DNA from 4 places in the Streptomyces sp. 2-1 genome. Region 4 is predicted to be linked to each of the others. Evidence: riboswitches for the same ligand, from Rfam matches in the RefSeq annotation. Region 4 holds a riboswitch; each other region holds the start of a gene.

Region 1 (4,433 bases), 2.4 Mb from region 4:
CCTGGAACGGATCGGCCGCCTCGAACCGGCCGAGGTCCTCCCGGCCCACCTGCACGCCTTCACCGACGCCCCGGCCCGCGTAAGGGAGTTGCTCGACCACCACGAGTCCCGCCTCACCGACCTGCGCTCCCTCCTCGTCACCCCGCTCACCTCCTGGCAGCTCGCCGTCCGCATGGAGTGGAACCGCCCGTGGGACGACATCCCCTACGGATCACGGAACATCGCCGTCTCGGAGGCGGAGGCCCACCTGCGCCGACTGGTGAAACTGGGCCACGCGGAGGCGGTCCCGGGGAGCGATCCGGTGACGTACGTGGCCGTTTGAACCTGCCCCTCGGGCGGCAGGGCATGGTGCATGCCCTGCGGCTCCAGGTGGAAGCGTCCGCGCAGGAGCCGGGACGGACAGGAGCTAGTCCAGCAACCTGCGGATCAACTCCCCCGCCTCACCCAGGAGTTCGACCTCGTGGCGGCTCATTGTCGGGTTGGCGGCCCGCTGTCCCGTCGCCCAGCCGAGGCCGCCGTCCGGGCCCGTCAGGAGTGCCGGGTCGGGGCAGTCGGCCAGCAGCGCCGACAGCATCTCCTCGGCCAGGGGCGCGCGGGGATCGTCGTCGACGGCCACCTGGGCCACGATCACGGCGGACATGCTCCAGTCGTGGCCGGGCGGGCCCTCGTCGGTGTTGGCCCAGTCGATCACCATGGGTCCGGCCGGGGTGAGGAGCACGTTCTCCGGGTGCAGGTCCAGGTGGAGGACGCGTACGGCGGGGTCCGTGGAGCGGCGGGCCGGGATCGCGTGCAGGTCGCGCAGGAGCCGCGCGAGCGCCAACCCCGCCTCCCCGGCGGTGAGTTGGCCTGCTACCAGCGCCTCGACCACGGTCGGCCCGTACAGCCGCTCCATCACGAGGTCGGTGCGCGGGCGCGCCTCCGCCGCCCGCACGCGCGGCACGGGATAGCCGTGGCCCCGTACGTACTCCATGACGGCCGCCTCGGCCGGCGCGTCCCCGTAGCCGTCCCGGTACCGGCGCAGCACCCACTCCCCGCCGGAGCCGTCACCGAGTCCGTCGTGGCCGTCGCGATCGCCGAGCGCGTAGACATCCGCCGTGCGCCCCGAACCGAGCAGGCGGCCGGCCCCCGCAGGTATCCCCATGGGCAGAAGCTACCCGGAGCCGCCGCCCGGCCTCACAGGCAGCCTCACGGACAGCCCCACAGGCGACCCCACGGCCGCCCCTCAGGGTCTTGCTACGGGCCGGTACAGTGAGCGGGTCGTCATCACAGTCGTACGGGGGGAAGCCGGTGCAAATCCGGCGCTGACCCGCAACCGTGTGCCGCCCGGCCGATCGGTCGATCACTGGATCCGTGGATCAATGGATCAATGGATCAGCCGATCAGGGGCGGTGAGCCGGACTGCCCCGTACGGACGTGACCGGCTCGCGTCACCGGGACCGCCGGTGACCGGCACCGTCGAGGCATACGGGGCCGAGCCGCCTTGGATTCCAGGCTGCCCGGCTCCCTGACCGGGAAAGGCATCCGCCGATCATGTTTGTCCGCCGCAGCGCAGCGGTACTGGCCGCCACCGCCGTGATCGGTACGGCGTTCGCGCCGGCCGCCCTCGCCGACGAGTCGCCCGGCGCGAGCCCGTCCCAGGCGTTCCCCTCCGCCCTGTACGGCAGCACCGACCCCACCTACGACGGCGTCTGGCGGCAGTCGCTCGCGCTGCTCGCCCAGGACACCGTGGATGTGAAGCCCGCGAAGAAGTCCGTCGACTGGCTCGTCGGCCAGCAGTGCGAGAGCGGGGCCTTCACGGCGTACCGCCCCGACCCGAGCGCCAAGTGCGACGCCAAGACCAAGGTCGACACGAACAGCACGGCCGCCGCGCTGCAGGCCCTGGAGGCCCTCGACGCGAGCGACGCCGTGACGGGCGCGGCCGTGAAGTGGCTGAAGTCCGTGCAGAACAAGGACGGCGGCTGGGGCTACTTCCCCGGCACGCCCAGCGACACCAACTCGACGTCCGTCGTGATCGGGGCCCTGGACGCCGGGGACACCGACCCGAAGGACGTGCCCTCGAAGGACGACCGGACGCCGTACGACGCCCTGCTCGGCCTCTCCGTCCCCTGCGACGAGACCGGCGGCGGCGCCTTCGCCTTCCAGCCGGACAAGAAGGGCAAGCTCGCGGCGAACGCGGACGCCACGGCGGCCGGGGTACTGGGCGCGCTCGGCGAGGGCCTGGACGCCGATCCCGACGAGGACGGCGCCGACAAGGCATCCCCGAAGGCGTCCGAGTGCGCGGGCGGTGACTCCTTCACGATCGAGGACGCGGCGGCCAACGGCGCCCGGTACCTCGCGGGCGCGGTCGCCAAGAACGGCTACCTGAAGTCGTCCCTCCCCGGCGCCGAGGACCAGCCCGACTACGGCAACACCGCCGACACGGTCGTCGCGCTCGCCGCCGCCGGCCGCACGGCCGACACCGAGAAGCCGCTGGCCTGGCTGGAGAAGAACTCCGGTACCTGGGCGGCGAAGAGCGGCCCGGCGGCGTACGCACAGCTGATCTTCGCGGCGAACGCCACCGGCACGGACCCGCGCGCCTTCGGCGGCGCCGACCTCGTGAAGCAGCTCGGCGCGACCGGCCCCGCGGCAACGTCCTCCGACGCCTCCACCGCCCCGGCGAACGGCAAGAGTGACGAGGCAGATGCTTCGGACGAGGACGACGGCGGGGTCAGCCTCTGGTGGATCATCGGGGTCGGCCTGGTCGGCGGCATCGGAATCGGCTTCCTCCTCAGCGGCCGTAACAAGAAGCAGCAGCCGTGACCTGCCGCCGCCTGGTTCTGCCGGTCCTGTGTCTCCTGCTCGCCGTCCTCGGCACGGCGGGGCAGGCCCAGGCGGTCGGCTACCGCTACTGGTCCTTCTGGGACCGGAATTCCACCGCCGATACTGCCGATACGGCCGACACGTGGGTGTACGCGACCCAGGGGCCGTCGACCGCCCGCCCCTCGGACGGTGACGTCCAGGGGTTCCGTTTCTCGGTGAGCGAGGACTCCAAGGACTCGGCGAAGCCGCGCGGCACCGCCGACTTCGCGACGATCTGCGCGAAGACGCCCGCACGGGAGGGGTCCAAGCGGGTCGGCCTTGTCCTCGACTTCGGCACGCCCGCGGACGCCCCGTCCGGCTCGACCCCGCCCCGCCCCCGCACGGCCTGCGCCCGCGTGGACGACGACGCCACGACCGCGGACGCCCTCGCCGCCGTCGCCAAGCCGCTCCGCTACGACACGAACGCCCTGCTCTGCGCCATCGCGGGCTACCCGACCACGGGCTGCGGAGAGCCGGTCGCGGACGACCGCCCGAAGGCTTCGGCGTCGCCCGGCGAGGAGGCGGAGAGCAATTCCGCCGACGGGGACGACAACGGCGGCCCCTCGCTGGGCCTACTGACCGGAATCGCCGCGGTAGCAGCCCTGGGCACGGCAGCGGTATGGCAAGCCCGCCGCCGCCGGGGTTGACGGGCCTGTGCAATGACCGCCAGCAAGGACGACCGACACCGGGGACGCAATACCGCAGCTACAAGTGCTGTGGGCAGGCGTTCCGCAGGGCGGAACGGGTGGGCACAGCCCATGGCACCGGGCACCCGATCCAGAAAAGTCCAACACAGACTCACCGCCCCACAAGCAACCAGAACCAACGCAATCCACCCAGGCGCCTGGTGGCTCTGGGCCCTCGGCCTGGGAACAGCCGCCTCCCGCACCACGAACCCCCTCCTCCTGGCCCTCCTGATCGGCGTAGCCGGCTATGTAGTAGCGGCCCGCCGAACAGAGGCCCCCTGGGCCCACTCCTACGGCGCTTTCGTAAAACTGGCCCTCGCCGTCCTGGCCATCCGCCTCGCCTTCGCGGTCATCCTCGGCTCCCCCATCCCCGGCACCCACACCCTCCTCACCCTCCCCGAACTCCCCCTCCCGGCCTGGGCGGAGGGCATCCGCATCGGAGGCCGAGTCACCGCCGAAGGCCTGACCTTCGCCCTCTACGACGGCCTGAAACTCGCCACCCTCCTCATCTGCGTAGGCGCCGCGAACGCCCTCGCGAACCCGGCCCGCCTCCTCAAATCCCTCCCAGGAGCCTTGTACGAAGCGGGAGTTGCCGTAGTGGTGGCCCTCACCTTCGCCCCGAACCTGATCGCGGACGTCCAACGCCTGCGCGCCGCCCGCCGCCTCCGAGGCCGCCCGGACAAGGGCCTGCGCGGCCTGCTCCAGGTCGGACTCCCGGTCCTGGAGGGCGCGTTGGAGCGATCCGTCGCCCTCGCGGCGGCGATGGACGCACGCGGCTACGGCCGCACGGCGGACGTACCACCCACCGTCCGCCGCACCACCACCGCACTCACCCTCGGCGGCCTGGTCGGCGTCTGCGCCGGAACGTACGGCCTGCTCACCGCGGAGGGCGGCAGCTACGGCCTGCCC
Region 2 (4,433 bases), 6.0 Mb from region 4:
AGCGCCTCCCGGGTCTGCGCGTCCCACACGCCGAGCTTCTTCAGCTCCGCCACCAGGTAGGAGTTGACCTGGAGGAACTCGCCGGAGAGGGTCTCGCGCTTGAAGAGGTTGGAGACCTGCGGCTCGATGCACTCGTAGACGCCCGCGATGGACGCGATCGTCGCGGTGGGCGCGATCGCGAGCAGCAGCGAGTTGCGCATGCCGACCGAGGTGATCCGCTCCCGCAGCGCGGCCCAGCGCTCCGGCCAGTTCAGTTCCACGTCGTAGTGGTCGGGGTGCAGCACGCCCTGCGCCGTACGGGTCTTCTCCCAGGCGGGCAGCGGGCCGTTGCGCTCGGCGAGGTCGGCGGACGCCTCGTACGCGGCGAGCATGACGCGCTCGGCGATCTTGGTGGAGAGCGCCTTGGCCTCGGCGGAGTCGAAGGGCAGCCGCAGCTTGAAGAAGACGTCCTGCAGACCCATCGCGCCCAGGCCCACCGGCCGCCACTTGGCGTTGGAGCGGCCCGCCTGCTCGGTCGGGTAGAAGTTGATGTCGACGACCCGGTCGAGGAAGGTGACGGCGGTACGGACGGTCGCGTCCAGCCGCTCCCAGTCGATGTCACCGGTGGCCGTGTCCACGAACGCGCCGAGGTTGACCGACCCGAGGTTGCAGACCGCCGTCTCCCCGTCGTCCGTGACCTCCAGGATCTCCGTGCAGAGGTTGGAGGAGTGGACCGTGTGGCCGGGCAGCGCGGTCTGGTTGGCCGTGCGGTTGGCGGCGTCCTTGAAGGTCATCCAGCCGTTGCCGGTCTGCGCGAGGGTGCGCATCATGCGGCCGTACAGGTCGCGGGCCGGGATGGTCTTCTTGGCGAGGCCCTGGTCCTCCGCCTTGCGGTAGGCGGCGTCGAACTCCTCGCCCCACAGGTCGACCAGCTCGGGCACGTCGGCCGGCGAGAACAGCGACCACACGCGGTCCTCGTTCACCCGGCGCATGAACTCGTCCGGGATCCAGTGCGCGAGGTTCAGGTTGTGCGTACGCCGGGCGTCCTCACCGGTGTTGTCGCGCAGCTCCAGGAACTCCTCGATGTCGGAGTGCCACGTCTCCAGGTAGACCGCCGCCGCGCCCTTGCGCCGGCCGCCCTGGTTCACTGCCGCGACCGAGGCGTCGAGCGTCTTCAGGAACGGGACGATGCCGTTGGAGTGCCCGTTCGTGCCGCGGATCAGCGAACCCCTGGAACGGACCCGGGAGTACGCGATGCCGATGCCGCCCGCGTGCTTCGAGAGCCGGGCCACCTGGTGGTAGCGGTCGTAGATGGAGTCCAGCTCGTCCAGCGGGGAGTCGAGGAGGTAGCAGGACGACATCTGGGGGTGCCGCGTACCGGAGTTGAAGAGCGTGGGGGAGGACGGCAGGTAGTCGAGGCGGCTCATCAGCCGGTACAGCGCGGCCACTTCGTCGAGGGCGCGGGTCGTGTCGTCCTCGGCGAGGCCGCTCGCCACGCGCAGCATGAAGTGCTGGGGCGTCTCGATGACGGACCGCGTGATCGGGTGCCGCAGCAGATACCGGCTGTGCAGCGTGCGCAGGCCGAAGTAGCCGAAGCGGTCGTCGCCCTCGAGGTCGATCAGCGCGTCCAGACGGGCCGCGTGGGTCCGTACGAACTCGGCGGTGCGGTCGGCGATCAGGCCCTCGCGGTGGCCGACCGCGACGGACTCGGAGAAGGACCTGACCCCCTGTGAGGCGGCCTCCTCGGCGATGCCGATCGTCAGCAGGCGGGCGGCCAGCTTCGAGTACACGGGGTCCTCGGAGATGAGGCCCGCGGCCGACTCCGTGGCCAGCTCGCGCAGCTCCGCGGTGATCCCGTCGGCCCCCACGGAGGACCGGCCGCGCAGCGCGGCGGCGGCGACCCTGCCGGGATCGGCGTCGGGAAGGTCGGCGGTGAGGTCGGTCAGGGTCCGCAGCAACACGGTTCCCGGTCCGTCGGCCTCGGCCCTGTCCTGCTGGTACTGGGGCGCTTTCGCTGAGACCGGATCGGCTGGCGCGATGGTCACGTGGGGCTCTCCCTCGCTCGGCACGGGGCCTGCGGGGAGGGGGGATCGGGGCACACGGGGGTACACGCTCTGCGCAGCGGTACGCCGCGTCCACCGGCCCACTCCGCGAGGCCCGGACGTCATGGCACCCGGGCCGGGCGGCCTGGGCACGCTGTCGGCAGGTCCTCGGACTGACCAGGCGCACGGCTCTCCTCTGGGGACAGACATGCACAAGTACACCGTTGCGGGACAGTTCCGGATTCGCACCGGATTCCCCTGCGGCGACAGCGAGCATGAGCATACATCTTGTGCCGGGCTCGGGAAGCACCCCCACATGTTGTGTCGTGTCGGCTTCGGAGGGTGTCAGAGTGTCAACTCGTAGGTGAGCAGCATGATGTCGTCGAGGTCCGGGATCGGGTTCCAGTCGCGGTCGGGGGCGCGGGTGAAGCCGAGGCGTCCGTAGATGCGATGGGCGCTGTGCATGGTGCGCTGGGTGGAGAGCACGACGCGTACGCAGCCGTCCGTGGCCCGGGCGCGGTCGACACAGGCGCGTACGAGAGCCTCGCCCGCCCCGTGTCCGCGGGCCTCCGTGGCGACCGCCAGCATCCGTATCTCGGCCTCGCCCTCGCGCGCGATGTCGGCCATCGGCCCGCCGGACGGGACGAAGGTCACGCCGCCGACGACCCGCTCGCCCGTGCCCGTCCCCAGGACGGCCACGAGTACGTCGGCGGCGGCGGCCCGCTTCGCCACGTCCCGCAGCTCGCCCAGATACTCGTCGCTCTCCCCGAAGTCGAGGAGCCCGTCCCCCAGATAGGCCTGCGCGGTGATCTCGCCCACAGCCTCGTACTCCTCGGGCCTCGCCCGCCTGATCACGATGTCCATGCCTGGCAGTGTGCCCGAGGGGTACGGCGTGGAGCGCCGAGTTTTTCCCGCACCCCGGCCGGGGGCATCCAGCCGGGGTCGTCCAAGGGGGCTCAGCCCACGGCCGGCCACTGCGGGAGGGTCGTGACGAAGTCCTTCGTGAAGTCGCGTGGGCCCGGGCCGAGGGCCACGCGGCCGGTGTGGCGGGTGCGGGCGGTCAGGGCGGGCGACTCGGTGTAGTAGTTCCGCTGGGCGGCCGAGGGGACGAACACGGTCTGGCCGCGGGTGAGTTCGCTGGAGCACTCGACGACGACGGCTCCCTCCGCGAGCGTCACGAACGACTCGTCCGCGCACACGCCCACGGCGAGCGGGTCGTGCAGCGGGCAGGTGTCGCCTCCGCCGTGGCGGCGGTAGGAGTCGATGTAGACCCGCAGCAGCCGGGCCGCGAGCGCCGCGCCCTCCCCGGCCGCCTCCAGCGCGGCGAGGTCGGCGGGGCCGAAGAGCCAGCGGTGCGAGGCGTCCAGGTCGACCATGGTGAACGGGATGCCGGAGGAGAGCACCACCTCGGCGGCGTCCGGGTCCGCCCACATGTTGAACTCGGCGACCGGGGTGATGTTTCCGGGCACCTGCGCGTTGCCGCCCATGAACACGAACTTCTTCACACGGCGGGCGAAGGCCGGGTCCTCCAGGAGCGCGATCGCCACGTTGGTGAGCGGGCCGGTCGCGCACACGGTCAGCTCGCCCTCGTGCTCCCGGGAGAGCCGCAGCAGCGCCTGTGCGGAGGACTCCGTCGGGTGTGCGGCGGTCGAGTCGGGCAGCGTCTCGTGGCCGAGGCCCGCGGGGCCGTGGAAGTGGTCTGCGGCCGTGTACGGGAGGCGGGTCAGCGGGCGGCCCGCTCCGCGGTGGACCGGGACGTCCGTGTCGATGCGGAGGGCTCTCGCCAGGGCGCGGGCGTTGCGGTACGTCTGCTCGACGGGGAGGTTGCCGCCCACGGAGGTGTAGGCCCTGAGGTCCCACCTGCCCGTGCCGAGCAGGTACTGGAGGGCCACGGCGTCGTCTATCCCGGGATCACTGTCAAGGACGATCGGATCGCGAACGGTCACACGGACCAGCGTAACGGCGGACTCCCGTGCCGCCAGGGGCAGTTGTCGCCCCCGCCGCCCTTACCCATTCCCGTCCCTTTCGGGGGCCAGCCCCCGAACCCCCGCTCCTCAAACGCCGGAGAGGCTGCTGAGGGTGGGTGGGGTTTGCGGGGTGGGATGTGTGCGGGTGAGTCGTGGCTGGGTGCGCAGTTCCCCGCGCCCCTTTTAGGGGCGCGGGGAACTGCGCAATCTTTTGGGGGTTCGGGGGCGGAGCCCCTGAGTAAGGGACGGGAATGGGTAAGGGCGGCGGGGGCGATAAAGCCCGGCCGCCCCCGCCCGCGGGGCTAGTGCCCGGCCCCCGCCGTCGCCGACGGCAGCTCGACCTGGACGCCCTTGTCGCCCGCGTCGGCCGTGTAGTCCTCGGGGGACGTCTCGTCGATGCCGTCAGGGGCCTTGAAGGCCCTGAGGGCGAAGGTCAGCACGACCG
Region 3 (4,433 bases), 7.5 Mb from region 4:
CGGTGGCCCACGCCAGATAGCCGGGGCGGTCGGCGGCGCGCAGTGGCAGGGTCTCGCGCAGCGCGGGTTCGTCGACCTGGATGACCGAAGTCCCGGCCGTCTCAAGGTCGTTGACCTCGTCGCGCAGGGCGAGGGCGACCTGTCGGGCGGTGTCGCCGAGCGGCTGGTCGTCGCGGACGAAGGACCAGGCGAGCATGGTGACCGGCCCCGTGAGCATGCCCTTGACCGGGCGCGGGGTCAGGGACTGGGCGTACGTCGTCCAGCGCACCGTCATCGGCTCGGGGCGGGAGATGTCGCCGGCCAGGATCGGCGGACGGACGTAACGGGTGCCGTAGGACTGCACCCAGCCGTGCTGCGTGGCGAGATAGCCGGTGAGCTGCTCGGCGAAGTACTGGACCATGTCGTTGCGTTCGGCCTCGCCGTGCACCAGGACGTCCAGGCCGGTCTTCTCCTGGAAGGAGATCACCTCCTGGATCTCGGCCTTGATGCGCTCCTCGTAGCCTGCCGTGTCGATGCGCCCGGCCCGCAGGTCGGCGCGGGCGACGCGCAGTTCGGCGGTCTGCGGGAAGGAGCCGATGGTGGTGGTCGGGAGGAGGGGCAGGCCCAGGTGGGCGCGCTGTGCGGCGGCTCGTTCGCCGTACGGCTGGGAGCGGCGGGCGTCGGTGTCCGTGACCGCGCCGACCCGCGTCCGTACGGCCGGGTCGCGGGTGATGGGTGAGTTCGCGCGGGAGGCCAGGGCGGCCCGGTTGGCGGCGAGTTCGCCGGTGATCGATCCCGTGCCCTGGGCGAGCCCCTTGGCGAGGGTGACGATCTCGGCCGTCTTCTGCCGGGCGAAGGCGAGCCAGCGCAGGATCTGCGGCTCGATGTCCCGTTCGGTGGTGGCGTCGAGCGGCACGTGGAGCAGTGAGCAGGACGCGGCCACGTCGACCCGGTCGGCCAGCCCCAGCAGGGTGCCGAGCGTGGCGAGGGACTTCGTGAGGTCGTTGACCCAGATGTTGCGGCCGTTGACGACACCGGCGATCAGGCGCTTGCCGGGCAGCCCGCCCACGGCGGCGAGCGCGTCCAGGTTGGCGGCGGCGGCCTCGGTGAAGTCGAGGGCGAGACCCTCGACCGGAGCCTTGGCCAGCACCGGCAGGGCGTCGCCGAGCCGGTCGAAGTAGGAGGCGACCAGCAGCTTCGGACGGTCGGTGGGCGCGCCGAGGTCGCGGTAGGCGCGCGTGGCCGCGTTGAGTTCGGCGGGCGTACGGTCCTGGACCAGGGCCGGTTCGTCGAGCTGCACCCACTCCGCGCCCGCCGCCCGCAGATCGGAGAGGACCTCGGCGTACACCGGCAGCAGTCGGTCGAGCAGGGTCAGCGGGTCGAAGTCGGCGGCCACACCGGGCGCGGGCTTGGCGAGCAGCAGATACGTGACGGGGCCGACGAGGACCGGCCGGGCGGTGAGGCCGAGCGCGAGGGCTTCGCGGAGCTCGGCGACCTGCTTGGCGGAGTCGGCCGTGAAGACGGTGTCCGGGCCCAACTCCGGCACCAGATAGTGGTAGTTGGTGTCGAACCACTTCGTCATCTCCAGCGGCGCCACGTCCTGGGTGCCACGGGCCATCGCGAAGTAGCCGTCGAGTACGTCGGCCTCGACCGCGGCGCGGTGGCGCCCGGGGATCGCGCCGACCATGACGCTGGTGTCCAGGACATGGTCGTAGTACGAGAAGTCGCCGGTCGGCACTTCCTGGATGCCGGCCTCGGCCAGCTGCCGCCAGTTGGCGCGGCGCAGTTCGGCGGCGGTGGCCCGGAGGGCGTCGGCGTCGACGCGACCCTTCCAGTACCCCTCGATCGCCTTCTTCAGTTCCCGGCCCCTGCCCTGACGGGGGTAGCCGTACACGGTGGCCCGTGCCGCCGCGGCTGCGGACTTCGATGTCACGGAACTCTCCTTCGCGAGATGTCTCCCTGAGATCCCGGGACGGACGTGAGCGCGAAGGGGTGACGCACCCGGCGGAGACACCTCGCGCGGCAAGGCGCGGTCGTCCACCGGATATGTACGCCGACCCGCCCACGAGGTCACCGGGATGTCCGTACGCGATCGGTCACGTACGGGCAGATGGCAGGTCTTCGGACTCGCGAGCACGCCCTCCGTACGGAGGACACCTACTGGCCGTCGCTTCCCAGGTCCCGCTTCTCGGGGCCCAGTGCGTATGACGGCGGTCGTTCCCGCTCACCGCTGCGGGGCAGTCCCGGATTCCCACCGGGTTCCCTCTTGCGACGCATCCCGCCTGGCGGACGGGGCGAACCAGCTGCACAGGCCAGCCTATGCCCTGCCGTCAACTGCCTGGCTGCCGGACGGCGTCGTACACGTGGAACCCGCGGCCCGCCTTACGGCCCTCGACCTCGACAGCGCCTCCGCCGCCACCCCCATCGGTATGGGCTGCCGCGTCTGCGAACGCCTCGACTGCCCCCAGCGTGCCGCACCGCCCCTGGGCCGCCCGCTGCGGATCGACCAGAACAGCAGCACGTTCGTCCCGTACCCGGTGGCGCACCGACCGGAGTGAACACGCGTGACTCGGCGCCGCGCGGTCGGCCGCGCTCCGGCTCAGTCCGTCTCGCCGCCGAACGCCCGCAGAATGCGCTCGGCGGCGAGTGTGGCCGTCAACTCGCCGTCCCTGACCTGCTGTTCGAGACCGGGTCCGAGGGAGCGTACGGCGGGGTCGGCGTGCAGGCGGCCGAGAAGTTCGTCGCGCACCATCGTCCAGGTCCAGTCGACCTGCTGGTCACGGCGTTTGGCGGCGAGGCGGCCGGTCGAGTCGAGGAGTGCGCGGTGCTGTTCGAGGCGCTCCCAGACCGTGTCCAGGCCGGTCGACTCACGGGCGCTGCAACTCAGCACCGGTGGCGTCCAGGCGGCGTCGGCGGGATGCATCAGCCGCAGTGCGCCCGCCAACTCCCTTGCCGCGCCCCGGGCTTCGCGCTCGTGCGGTCCGTCCGCCTTGTTGACGGCGATCACGTCGGCCAGCTCCAGGACACCCTTCTTGATGCCCTGCAACTGGTCCCCGGTACGGGCGAGGGTGAGGAGCAGGAAGGAGTCGACCATGTTCGCGACGGCGGTCTCGGACTGGCCGACGCCGACCGTCTCCACGAGTACGACGTCGTAGCCGGCCGCCTCCATCACCACGATCGACTCCCGGGTGGCCTTCGCGACTCCGCCGAGTGTGCCGGCGGTCGGGGAGGGCCGGATGAAGGCCGCCGGATCGACGGCCAGCCGTTCCATGCGCGTCTTGTCACCCAGGATGGATCCGCCCGTCCGGCTCGACGACGGGTCGACGGCGAGCACCGCGACCCGGTACCCGAGCGAGGTGAGCAGCGTGCCGAACGCGTCGATGAACGTCGACTTGCCCACGCCCGGCACACCGCTGATGCCGATCCGCCGCGCCTTCCCGCTGTGCGGCAGCAGCTCGGTCAGCAACTCCTGTGCCATCGCGCGGTGTTGGGGCCTCGTCGACTCGACGAGCGTGATGGCACGCGCCACCAGCGCCCGCTTCCCGTCGAGCACGCCCTTCACATAGCTGTCGAGGTCGATCGCCATGGGGCTCAGAGGCCGTGGCCGAGGTCGGTGGTCAGGCGCTCGACCAGGTCGTACGCCGCGTCCGGGATCACCGTCCCGGGCGGGAAGACGGCCGCCGCGCCCATCTCGATCAGCGTGGGCACGTCCTGCGGCGGAATCACCCCGCCGACCACGATCATGATGTCCTCGCGCCCCTCCTCCGCGAGCTGCTCCCGCAACGCCGGTACGAGGGTCAGGTGCCCGGCGGCCAGCGAGGAGACGCCCACGATGTGCACGTCCGCCTCGACGGCCTGGCGGGCCACCTCGCCGGGGGTCTGGAACAGCGGGCCGACGTCCACGTCGAAGCCGAGGTCGGCGAAGGCAGTCGCGATCACCTTCTGGCCGCGGTCGTGGCCGTCCTGGCCCATCTTGGCGACCAGGATGCGCGGACGGCGCCCCTCGGCCTCCTCGAAGGACTCCACCAGCGTGCGCGTGCGCTCGACGGACGGGGACGCTCCGGCTTCGTTGCGGTACACACCGGAGATCGTACGGATCTGGCTCGCGTGCCGCCCGTACACCTTCTCCAGGGCGTCGGAGATCTCCCCGACGGTGGCCTTCGCGCGGGCCGCGTTCACGGCGAGCTCCAGCAGGTTGCCCTCACCGCCAGCGGCCCGGGTCAGGGCGTCCAGCGAGTCCTGGCAGGCCCGCTCGTCGCGCTCCGCGCGCAGCCGCCGCAGCTTCTCGATCTGCTGGGTGCGTACGGAGGAGTTGTCGACCTTGAGGACGTCGATCTGCTCGTCGGTCTCCACGCGGTACTTGTTCACGCCGATGACCGGCTGGCGCCCGGAGTCGATGCGGGCCTGGGTGCGGGCCGCGGCCTCCTCGATGCGCAGCTTGGGGATGCCCGCGT
Region 4 (4,433 bases):
CCGAAGGTTGTCGCGGGTCAGTGGTCGCACACACCGGGTTGGTTGCCGGGGTGTGCGCACCCGCCACGAGCGGATCGATATACCGAACATGGTTCGGTAAACCGGTCAGAACGTAGAGTGCGGTCGTGACCACGTCAATAACTTCGACATGCTCAGCCACTTCTGGCCCCGCCGTGCCCATGCCTGTGCCGGGCCCGTGCCGTGCGAAGGCGGGTTTGGTGTGGCGTTGCCCGGCTACTCGAGCCGCGTGTCACTAACAGAGCAGCAGGAACTCGTTCGTTTCCTTGAGGACCGGTTCGCCTGTGCGCAGGCCTGTACCGAGTGCGCACGGGTCTGCGCCCTGCGCGCGAGCCTCGCCGAACTCGACGGCCCCGACGACCAGCAGGAGTTGCGGCGCAAGGGCATCCTCTGCGCGGAGGTCTGCGACGCGACCTGCCGCGCCCTTGCCGAGCAGGTCACGCAGGCCGAGGCCGGGATGCGCGCCCAGGTGGAGTGGTGTCGTGCCGTCTGCCTGGAGACCGCCCACGTCTTCGACCGGAACCCCGGCGCCGAGAAGGGCGCCGAGGTCTGCCGCGCCTGCGCGCGTGCCTGTACGGAGTTCCTCGCCCTGCTGAGGTGAGGTCCGGCGCGGTGAGTCCCGAGCTGAGGTGCCGCGTCCCGAAGAGCCGTTCAGTCGGGCGGCGCCCGCCGTGGCCTCACTCTCCGAGCGATGTCCCGACCCGTACGTTCCAGCGCCCGGCCCGCCCGCTGAACTCCGTGGCGACCAACGGCGGCACGTCGACGCGCCAGAACGCCGACTCCGGGGCCCCGAGTGCCCGCACCACCCCGGCCCGTACGATCTCCGGCTCGACGACGGCGATGATCCGGACCGAGCCCGGTCCTGAACCCCCGGCCGAACCTGTGCCGGACCCCGCAGCCCCCGAACCCGGATCCGCCACCGTCTCCAGCCACTTCGCGACGCGCTCGCACAGCCCGGCCACCGACTCGCCGCCGTGCGGAGCGGACGACGGGTCCGCCAGCCAGCGCCCCACGGCCTCCGGTTCGCCGGTGCTCACCTCGGCGAGCGTCGCCCCGCGCCAGCGGCCCACGTCCAGGCCGGCCAGCTCCGGCGGCTCGGTGACGGCGAGGGCGTCGAGTCCGAGGGCCGCCGCCGTCTCCCGGCAGCGAACCGTGGGCGAGACCAGGACCTGGTCGGCGGCCGGCAGCGAGCCCGCGGCAGCCTCGGCGAGCCGCAGCCCGGCCGGGTCCAGGGGGCATCCGTCGTCGAAACGCGCCTCCCGCAACGCCGCGCTCATCGCTGGTGAGATCAACATCACTCGGCTGGTCATCGGCCCGCCCTCGCGTTCCACACGTGCTCAACACCCCTGTCCGTACCGGGAATTGGGGGCGTGACCAGGGCCCCGGCGCGCCCCCGGCATTCCGTGCGCCCTTGGCCGCGCCTCCGCTTCGCGGTACCTTCTCGTCGATATTGACGACGGTACGACGGAAGCCGGTGAGAATCCGGCACGGTCGCGCCACTGTAAGCCCCGAACAACCGCCTTCCACTGGGGGAGGCGGAGGTCGAGCAAGTCAGACCCGTGGCCGTCGTCCTGTGCACCACCGAGATGGGACGCGAGTTCCCCCAGGAGGTCCTGCCATGGCGCAGTCCGCCGTCGCTCAGCCGACCGTAACCACCCCCGACATGCCCGCAAAGCTGCCGATCGGCGCGATCGCTCCCTGGGCGGTCTTCCTCGGCATCCTGATGCTGGTGCTGCTCTACTTCGTCGGTGCCGAACAGGGCGCCACCTCCCTGGTCTCCGGCGAAGGCGTGCACGAGTGGGTGCACGACGCCCGCCACCTGCTCGGCTTCCCCTGCCACTGACGGCGACAAAGAACCGACAGGACAACAACCCAATGAACTCCGTCACCGTCAGAAATCTCCTGGTGCGGGGCATGCTCGCGGGTCTTGCCGCGGGCGTGCTCGCCCTGGTCGTCGCCTACTTCCTGGGCGAGCCCCGGGTGGACGAGGCCATCGCGTTCGAGGAGGCCCACGCCCACGAACACGGCGGCGAGGAACTCGTCAGCCGTGCCATGCAGTCCACCGGCGGCCTGTCCACCGGCGTCCTCGTCTACGGGGTCGCGTTCGGCGGCATCGCCGCCCTCGCGTACTGCTTCGCCCTCGGCAGGATCGGCCGCTTCGGGCCGCGCGCGAGCGCGCTGCTGCTGGCGGGCGCCGGTCTGGTCGCGGTCTACCTGGTGCCGTTCCTCAAGTACCCGGCGAACCCGCCCGCCGTCGGCGACCCCGACACCCTCAACCAGCGCACCGCGCTGTTCCTCCTGATGATCGTGCTCAGCGTGCTGCTGGCCGTCGCCGCGGTGATCCTCGGCAAGCGCCTCGCACCGCGCCTGGGCAACTGGAACGCCACTCTCGCGGCGGGCGCGTCCTTCGTGCTGGCCGTCGGCCTGGCGTACGCGTTCCTGCCGTCGTTCAACGAGGCGCCGGCGGGCTTCCCCGCCACGCTGCTGTGGCAGTACCGACTGGCGACCCTGGCCATCCAGGTGACCCTGTGGACCGCGTACGGCCTGTTCTTCGGGCTGCTCGCGGAGCGCGTGCTGGCTCCCAAGCCGGCCCGGGCCGAGGGCGAGAAGGCGCCCGAGGGGCGGGCAACTCCCGTCGCGCACTGATCCGTTCGCACCTCGAAGGGCCCCTGGAGCACCATCCCGGGGCCCTTCGTATGTGCGGGTGCGGCAGGTGCGTACGTCGTCGGCATTCCCAATTTCTGGAACACGTTCTACGGTGTGCGCCGTCAGGTCCGGGTGGCCGAACGAGCGGGCCAGTGGGAGCCAGGAGGCGCCGTGCATCTCGAATACACGCCGGAGCAGCAGCGGTTGCGCACGGAACTGCGCGCCTACTTCGCCGAGTTGGTCCCCGACGACGTACACGCCAGGTACGGCGACCCGGCGGCGCAGAAGCGCTTCTACCGCGAGACCATCCGCCGGCTCGGCTCCGACGGCTGGCTCGGCGTGGGCTGGCCGAAGGAGTACGGCGGGCGCGGTCTGACCCCGATGGAACAGTTCATCTTCTTCGACGAGGCCGCCCAGGCCGGCGTACCGCTGCCGCTGATGGCGCTCAACACGGTCGGGCCGACGATCATGCAGTTCGGAACCGACGAACAGAAGGGGTACTTCCTGCCGAAGATCCTCTCCGGCGAGCTCGACTTCGCGATCGGCTACAGCGAGCCCGACGCGGGCACGGACCTGGCCGCCCTGAAGACCAAGGCGGTCAGGGAGGGCGACGAGGACACCGGCCACTACACGGTCAACGGCCAGAAGGTCTGGACGACCAACGGCGACACCGCGGACTGGGTCTGGCTCGCCGTGCGCACCGACCCCGCCGCCCCGCCGCACAAGGGCATCACCATGCTCCTCGTGCCGACCTCCGACCCCGGCTACTCCTGCACGATCATCAACACCCTCGCCTCGCACGACACCACCGCGAGCTACTACGAGAACATCCGAGTCCCCGCGTCCCGCCGGGTCGGCCAGGAGAACAAGGGCTGGCGGCTGATCACCAACCAGCTCAACCACGAGCGGGTCACCCTCGCCGCGCACGGCACCATGGCCATCCGCGCCCTGCACGACGTACAGCGCTGGGCCATGGAGACCAAGCTCGCCGACGGCCGCCGCGTCGTCGACCTCCCCTGGGTGCGCCGCCGCCTCGCCCAAACCCACACGAAGCTCGACGCGATGAAACTCCTCAACTGGCAGATGGTGAACGCCGTCCAGGAGGGCACGCTCACCCCGCAGGACGCCTCCGCCGTGAAGGTGTACGGCTCGGAGGTCCGCCGGGACGCCTACGCCTGGCTCATGGAGGTCGTCGCCGTGGCCGGTGTGCTCAAGGAGGGCTCCGCGGGAGCCGTGCTCCATGGCGAACTGGAGCGCGGCTACCGCTCGGCCGTGATCTTCACCTTCGGCGGCGGCAACAACGAGATCCAGCGGGAGATCATCTCGTGGATCGGTCTGGGCATGCCGAGGGTGCGGCGGTAGCCGGGTGTGACGAGGATTTTTAGTTGGCACAAAAGAGGGATGGTTGGCACCAAGATCACGGCTGTTGTCACAGGTGTCGACGCATCACCTCGATGCACGTGGCGCGGGCTGCGTTCGACCGGTCCCGGGGGTACGGGAGTCCGAGGTTCATACTGCTGTCCCTCGATCTGGAGCCATGCCTGGTGAAAGGCCATTCGTGCCAGCAGGCTGCTGACCTCGTCTGTGAGCTGTTGCTGTACGGCGGACGAGGAATCCGGTCGGCACCGTATGCGGTATGGCATCTCCAGGTACTCCTCGACCGCCGTCAGCGCTTCGGCGAAGCTCTTGGCTCGGTGTTCCCTTCGTACGACCCGTTGGCTGCGGGCGTAGGTCAGGAAGGCGCCGAGGAGGGCGATGCACGGGACGAT

What was found. Region 4 has a riboswitch for cobalamin ahead of ACN20J_RS05940 (CbtB domain-containing protein). Riboswitches for the same ligand answer to the same signal wherever they lie in the genome.
Region 1: another riboswitch for cobalamin. It lies ahead of ACN20J_RS16285 (prenyltransferase/squalene oxidase repeat-containing protein); the one in region 4 lies ahead of ACN20J_RS05940 (CbtB domain-containing protein).
Region 2: another riboswitch for cobalamin. It lies ahead of ACN20J_RS32345 (ribonucleoside-diphosphate reductase subunit alpha); the one in region 4 lies ahead of ACN20J_RS05940 (CbtB domain-containing protein).
Region 3: another riboswitch for cobalamin. It lies ahead of metE (5-methyltetrahydropteroyltriglutamate--homocysteine S-methyltransferase); the one in region 4 lies ahead of ACN20J_RS05940 (CbtB domain-containing protein).

Annotation. Positions count from the first base shown of each region.
Region 1 is NZ_CP183383.1:3,682,408-3,686,840, forward strand. It holds gene ACN20J_RS16275 (MBL fold metallo-hydrolase) at 1-322, shown strand, start outside; gene ACN20J_RS16280 (phosphotransferase) at 407-1,141, opposite strand; cobalamin riboswitch at 1,238-1,422, shown strand; gene ACN20J_RS16285 (prenyltransferase/squalene oxidase repeat-containing protein) at 1,531-2,799, shown strand; gene ACN20J_RS16290 (SCO2322 family protein) at 2,796-3,485, shown strand; gene ACN20J_RS16295 (energy-coupling factor transporter transmembrane component T) at 3,597-4,433, shown strand, end outside.
Region 2 is NZ_CP183383.1:7,324,387-7,328,819, forward strand. It holds gene ACN20J_RS32345 (ribonucleoside-diphosphate reductase subunit alpha) at 1-2,024, opposite strand, end outside; cobalamin riboswitch at 2,163-2,334, opposite strand; gene ACN20J_RS32350 (GNAT family N-acetyltransferase) at 2,367-2,885, opposite strand; gene ACN20J_RS32355 (nucleoside hydrolase) at 2,978-3,967, opposite strand; gene mctP (monocarboxylate uptake permease MctP) at 4,291-4,433, opposite strand, start outside.
Region 3 is NZ_CP183383.1:8,861,417-8,865,849, forward strand. It holds gene metE (5-methyltetrahydropteroyltriglutamate--homocysteine S-methyltransferase) at 1-1,912, opposite strand, end outside; cobalamin riboswitch at 2,074-2,298, opposite strand; partial or broken gene ACN20J_RS38975 (short-chain fatty acyl-CoA regulator family protein) at 2,367-2,537, shown strand; gene meaB (methylmalonyl Co-A mutase-associated GTPase MeaB) at 2,579-3,565, opposite strand; gene scpA (methylmalonyl-CoA mutase) at 3,571-4,433, opposite strand, start outside.
Region 4 is NZ_CP183383.1:1,315,694-1,320,126, reverse strand. It holds gene ACN20J_RS05950 (ferredoxin) at 248-619, shown strand; gene ACN20J_RS05945 (histidine phosphatase family protein) at 696-1,328, opposite strand; cobalamin riboswitch at 1,459-1,601, shown strand; gene ACN20J_RS05940 (CbtB domain-containing protein) at 1,637-1,861, shown strand; gene ACN20J_RS05935 (CbtA family protein) at 1,894-2,664, shown strand; gene ACN20J_RS05930 (acyl-CoA dehydrogenase family protein) at 2,836-4,026, shown strand.